2 regions of the Lysinibacillus sp. 10T31 genome follow, and region 2 is predicted to be linked to the other one. Evidence: predicted binding sites of a transcription regulator. Region 2 holds the regulator's gene; the other holds the start of a gene.
The links. Region 2 encodes LexA, which represses DNA repair genes until DNA is damaged. Its sites were predicted from a motif close to CGAACATATGTTCG; they were not measured.

Region 1: recA (recombinase RecA) is a predicted target of LexA. The motif match lies at 1,725-1,738, and genes of this name have one in related genera.

What each region holds. Positions count from the first base shown of each region.
Region 1 covers NZ_JBFTHS010000002.1:56,308-59,739, reverse strand. The annotation lists gene pgsA (CDP-diacylglycerol--glycerol-3-phosphate 3-phosphatidyltransferase) at 1-37, shown strand, start outside; gene AC1DCY_RS01540 (competence/damage-inducible protein A) at 55-1,311, shown strand; gene AC1DCY_RS01535 (hypothetical protein) at 1,484-1,663, shown strand; gene recA (recombinase RecA) at 1,821-2,885, shown strand.
Region 2 covers NZ_JBFTHS010000035.1:7,197-10,628, reverse strand. The annotation lists gene AC1DCY_RS18740 (prepilin peptidase) at 1-542, shown strand, start outside; gene AC1DCY_RS18735 (gamma-glutamyl-gamma-aminobutyrate hydrolase family protein) at 638-1,360, shown strand; gene lexA (transcriptional repressor LexA) at 1,512-2,129, opposite strand; gene yneA (cell division suppressor protein YneA) at 2,292-2,606, shown strand; gene AC1DCY_RS18720 (YneB family resolvase-like protein) at 2,603-3,271, shown strand.

The sequences.
Region 1 (3,432 bases), on a different contig from region 2:
CTATCTAAATCGACGTGTCTTACTTGAGTCTAAATAAGAGAGGTCTTGAGGATCATGAATGCTGAAATTCTTGCGGTTGGCTCAGAGTTATTGCTTGGTCAGATTTCGAACACAAATGCAAGATTTATTTCTAGTCAGTTGTCCGAGTTAGGGATCAACGTGTATTATCACACTGTTGTTGGAGATAATGCACAACGTTTAGAAGAGGCTATTTCCGTTGCGGAGACTCGTGCTGATTTAATCATTTTCTCTGGTGGGCTTGGACCTACAAAGGATGATTTAACAAAGGAAACGATTGCGCGCCATCTTGACGTTTCTCTCGAATTTGATGATATCGCACTGGTTAATATTGAGCAGTTTTTTGCAAAACGAGGACGTCCAATGACGGATAATAATCGTAAGCAGGCTTTAATACTAGCGGGTAGTGAGGTGCTTGCAAACCATCACGGTATGGCACCTGGCATGATATTAACAAAGGATGGGCGTACGTATATTTTACTTCCAGGGCCACCAAAAGAGCTTGAGCCAATGTTCCAGTTTGAAGCAAAGCCAAAGCTTGGTGCGATGTTAAATGCTGGAGGGGTAATTACATCGCATGTTATGCGTTTTTATGGAATTGGAGAGGCGGAGCTTGAGGTTCGTGTCCAAAATATTTTAGATTCGCAAACAAACCCAACTGTTGCTCCACTTGCTTCTGACGGTGAGGTTACATTACGTGTAACAGCCAAAGCAGAAACGGAGCAAGAAGCGCAGCAGCTTATTGCCGCAAAGGTAGCAGAGATTCAAGCGCTTGTTGGGAACTATCAATACGGTATAGATGATGATTCTCTTGCCTCTAAAACAGTAGAAATGTTACTAGACAATAAGTTAACAATTTCTGCAGCAGAAAGTTTAACAGCGGGATTATTTCAGTCAGAGCTTGCTGAAATACCAGGTGTAGGGGATGCCCTTGTTGGTGGCGTTGTTACGTATACTGAAGAGGCTAAGATTAAACAACTAGATATTTCTAAGGAATTATTAACTACACATGGGATTGTAAGCAGTGAATGTGCAGCGGCTATGGCTAGTGCTGTGCGTAAAAAATTTGGTACAGATATAGGTATTGGATTAACAGGTGCGGCAGGTCCTACAGCCCATGATCATCAACCAGTAGGGACGGTTTGGATTGGTCTTGCCATTGGCGATGAAAAACCGATAACGTATTTACTTCATTTATCGGGTATGCGAAATACAAACCGACTGCGCGCTGCGAAATTTACTTGTCATTACTTAATGCAGCTTTTGGAAGAAAGAGGCTTTAAAAAACGTTAATCAATTCTGCCCGGCATAAATATAGGTTCATCATCAAAAGTTGTAGATAAGATTTTTGTTAAAATGTTTACTTTGTAAATAAGTTGATTGGAGTGGAGGCTCGGCGACTCCTCGGGGATTAGCGATTAGAGGAACGAAGGCTAAAACCATCACGTCCTGTGATAACGCCTTCGTGACCAACATCCTGTTGGCCCGAGACCCTGCAGCGAAGCGAAGCGGCCCCAGGAAGCTCTGCTCTGTGCGAAAGCGAAGCGGCAGCAACAAATGTTTTATCTGCGCGAAAGCGAAGCGGCAGCGGCAAAGCGCCCAGCCGGAACGGAAATCAACCACACATTTTGATGATGATCCATAATATAGTTAAAATAGAAATTTGGGTAATGGAAAGTTACCCAAATTTTTATTTTGAAGAAAAACGAATAAATGTTCGCTTTTTTCTTGCGTCTTCTCTTAAAAACAAGTATAGTAGAGATAGAGAAAAACAGTGAACAGTTTTCGAAGGAGGAAAATGAATGAGTGATCGTAAAGCTGCCTTAGAACAGGCGTTAAAACAAATTGAAAAGAATTTTGGCAAAGGTTCTATCATGAAACTTGGCGAAAAGACCGATTTAGAAATCGCTACATCTTCAAGTGGTTCGTTAGCACTTGATGCTGCATTAGGTGTTGGTGGGTATCCACGTGGACGTATTATTGAAGTATACGGCCCTGAATCATCAGGTAAAACAACGGTTGCTCTTCATGCCATTGCAGAGGTTCAGGCAAATGGTGGACAAGCAGCGTTTATCGATGCTGAGCATGCGTTAGATCCAATCTATGCACAAAAATTGGGCGTCGATATTGATGAGCTTCTATTATCTCAACCAGATACAGGAGAGCAGGCGCTTGAAATTGCAGAAGCATTAGTGCGTAGTGGTGCTATCGATATCATCGTTATTGACTCAGTAGCAGCATTAGTTCCGAAAGCGGAAATCGAAGGAGATATGGGTGATTCGCATGTTGGTTTACAAGCGCGTTTAATGTCTCAGGCCTTACGTAAGCTTTCAGGTGCTATCAATAAATCAAAAACGATTGCTATTTTCATTAACCAAATACGTGAAAAAATTGGTGTAATGTTCGGAAACCCAGAAACAACACCTGGTGGACGTGCACTTAAATTCTATAGCTCCGTTCGCTTAGAAGTACGTCGTGCAGAAGCTATTAAACAAGGCAATGACATTATGGGTAACCGAACAAAAATTAAAATTGTGAAAAACAAAGTAGCACCACCATTCCGTACAGCTGAAGTTGATATTATGTACGGTGAAGGAATTTCAAAAGAGGGCGAAACAGTCGATTTAGGTGTTGAACTTGACATCGTTCAAAAAAGCGGTTCTTGGTATGCTTACGGTGATGAGCGCCTAGGTCAAGGTCGTGAAAATGCTAAACAGTATTTAAAAGAAAATCCAGCTGTACTAGACGACATCGCAAATAAAATCCGTGCTTCTTACGGTATTGCATCATCATCTTACACAATTGCTGCGCATGATGATGAGGAAGAAATGGATGATGAATTAAAGCTTCTTCTAGAAGATAAATAATATAAATGCATTGTTCCCACTCTTTATAGTGAGAGCAATGCATTTTTTTGTTTACACATACTGGGGAATATGGTTTTATAATATTTATTAGGGTATCCATTCATTTAGCTCATCACCGAAAGTGGTTGGCCATAAAGAGAAATGGGGAAGCTTCATATTTTCGTTTTGTAAAAATAATTCCTAAGTACTGCTTCTAGGCATTAATGTTAAAAGTTAAAATAAGCGTTAGTGTAAAAAGCATTAGGTAATTAATTCTCTTAATGGATATGGCTGACTTTTTTTCTTTGGAGGGCGAACAGATGACCGACTATCCTTGACAGAGCTTGAGGCTAGCTATACAATTAAATATGTATAATTTCTGAATTATGACTTTAAATAGGCAGTACATTCTGACTTCATTTATAATGGCCTTTAAAGACCTATTAAATGAAGATGAAGAATCTGGCAGATGTCAAGGGTTTTGAAAGAAATGAGTAATAAGATGTTAGCCTTAGATCTGTGTATCCTGCGAGAACGGCTAACGTATCTGCAACGGTAAAAACGCCAA
Region 2 (3,432 bases):
AAATTTCTTGGATTTATCCACTGATGGAACTTTTAACAGGCGTATTATTTGCCTTTGCTTATTGGAAATTAGGCTTTAGTGCAGAATTTTTCGTAGCGCTTTTATTAATTTCATTATTAGTTATTATTGTTGTATCAGATTTTGCGTATATGCTTATCCCTGATAAGATACTATTATTCTTTTTACCATTGCTAGTTTTGGGACGAGTGATATCTCCTTTGTCTCCGTGGTGGGACAGTATAGTTGGTGCTGTGGTAGGTTTTGGCATATTATATTGTATAGCTGTTCTATCAAGAGGTGGAATGGGTGGTGGCGATATTAAATTATTCTTTTTACTTGGGCTCGTACTCGGCACAATACATGCAATTCTGACGCTATTTTTAGCAGCCGTAATTGGCATGATTGTTGGGATAGTTGTGTTAAAGGTACGCGGGCAGGGAAGAAAAACGCCTATACCATTCGGACCGTCTATTGCTCTAGCTGCAATTATTATCTATTTCTATGGGGATGCGTTGATGAATTGGTACTTCGGATATTGGTAATTAATCCAGTGAGGGATTCCTTCAACGATTAATAATCTTCACCAATCAGGCTTTTACAGGAGTTAATGCAAGATAAAGATCATGGAGGGGATAAGATGAAACCAATTATCGGTATAACGGCTTTTGCAGAGGATGATTTGTCCTCAAGATTAAATGCTGCTTATAGCAAAAGTATAATTGAAGCAGGGGGTATTCCACTTATAATTCCACTTGGAGTTGAAGAGGATGTAGCACAAATTTTATCTTTAACGGACGGATTATTACTATCGGGTGGCTATGATGTACATCCATTCCTCTTTAATGCAGAACCTACACCAAAATTAGGGAAGGTTCATCCAGAAAGAGATTCAGTGGAGCTTGCTTTAATTAACGCGGCCAATATTCGGAAAATGCCGATTTTCGGAATCTGTCGGGGGCTTCAAATACTAAATGTTGCGTTTGGAGGCACAGTCTATCAGGATATTGATAGTGAGTATCATAGTAAAAAATTAATAAAGCATGTGCAACAAGCGGCAAGAGGCGTTGCAACACATTATGTTAATCTATCACCTGACACATTATTAAAAACGATTATTGAGGAAGAAAAAATTGCTGTGAATTCATTTCATCATCAGGCAATAAACGTAGTAGCTGAAAAGTTGAAAGTGATAGCAAAATCTAGTGATGGTATCGTTGAAGCGGTAGTGCATGATGAATTACCATTTTGTCTAGGAGTACAATGGCATCCTGAAGAGCTAGCCATAGCAGGAGATGAAATATCAAAGAAACTATTTGCTGCATTTGTAAAGGCAAGTTTGAAATTTAAGGTAGAGTCATAAAACTTTATAAGCATTTTGTAAGGTGTAAGGAATCCATTCAAAAGTGGGTTCTTTTTTAGTGTATAAAATGGTTCAAAACATAAGAAAAAGAGGAATATGCTCATTATGTGAACATAATATCCTCTTTTTATATTTTAATATTGAGATACTTTTAATGTACACGACGATATAAACCTACAACATGTCCCAAAATAGAAACTTGATCTACGATAATTGGCTCCATCGTTGCGTTTTCAGGCTGTAAACGGAAATGACTTTTTTCCTTAAAGAAACGCTTTACAGTTGCTTCATTTTCTTCAGTCATTGCTACGACAATATCACCATTATCAGCTGTTGATTTTTGTTTAACAATAACTAAATCTCCGTCTAAAATGCCAGCTTCAATCATTGATTCACCCATAATTTCTAGCATAAATAATTGATCTTCACTTGTCCCATAAATATCTGGTAGTGGGAAATATTCATCGATATTTTCAACAGCAGTTATCGGAGAACCTGCAGTAACCTTCCCAACTAATGGGACATGAATAACATGTTGCTTTTGAATAGAATCCTCTGGTTCTAGAATTTCAATAGCACGTGGTTTAGTTGGATCGCGTCGAATCAAGCCCTTTTGTTCTAAACGAGCTAAATGTCCATGAACTGTTGAGCTTGAAGCAAGTCCAACTGCTTCACCAATCTCACGTACAGACGGTGGATACCCCTTTGCTCGTACTTCTTCTTTAATGAACTCTAATATGGCCTCTTGTCGTTTCGAAACTTTTTTCATAATTGCTCACCTCTTTTTTTATTCATTCTACTTATTAGTAGTATAACAGAATGCGAACACTTAAGCAAACATAGGTTCGAAAAGTGTTTGACAAAAACATTTGTTCGTACTATTATGAGAACATACATTCCGAACAAACATTCTTGAAAAGGGGTTATAAACATGAACTGGTTAAAGAAAAATCCACATATTACAACTTTATTAGGAGCTTGTCTACTATTTGCAGCATATCTTTTTATAACAGACCCAGGCGATGTAACATACACAGAAATTGAAATTGCACATGGTGATAGCTTATGGTCGTTAGCCGATCAATACCGTGGTAAAATGAAAACGGATGAATGGATTAAGCTTGTGAAAACAGAAAATGAATTATCGAACGTACAAATCATTGCTGGTAAATCACTAGTTATTCCAGTAGTGGGTGACCAACCCTACCCTATAAATTCAATTGAAATTGCGAGAAACGAAAAATGATAATGAATCAACAATCGGCCGTTGTCTATTGCCGTGTGAGTACAGAAAAAGAGACACAAAGTTCCTCGTTAGAGCGTCAGCAAGAGGAGTTGATGCGCTATGCTAAAGAACAAGGATACGAAGTCAAGCGTGTTTTTAAGGACAAGCATAGTGGCTATGATGTGGAACGTGAAGGTTTACTAGAAATGCTCGATTTCATAAAAGAAAAAGAAATAAATGCATTATTTGTGCAGGATGAAACACGTTTAGGACGTGGAAATGCTCGAATGGCAGTATTGCATTTATTGCAGAAAACGGAAACTGATGTTTTTTCTATGCGAGACGAGGGACCTTTACAATTAAATGAAATGGATACGATGCTCCTGGAAATTTTAGCAATCGTTGAGGAGTACCAGCGCAGAATCCATAATGCTAAAATACGTCGTGGCATGCGTCGTGCCGTTGAAAATGGTTATCGCCCGGAAAACAATTTATCTAACCGTGGAAATCCAAATGGTCAAGAACGTAAGGATGTTCCTGTAGAAGAAATTGTCAACCTACGTAATCGTGGCTTCACCTTTGAGGAAATCGCCATGACTCTTAGAGGACTAGGCTTTGATGTAAGCAAAGCTACAGTCCATAGGAGATATCGGGAAATTCAAGAGAGAAGCGAACAAATAAAGTGACGTTTTAATCAGTGGGAGTATGTCGTCCCGCTGATTTTTTTATTTTTAAATGCTCTAAGCGCCCAAAGTGACGGATAGAAACGGCGAACTAATGGATAGAATGGCGAAAGTGACGGATAGGATCGTCAAAATGATAGATAGACCAGAGAAAATGCCGGTTA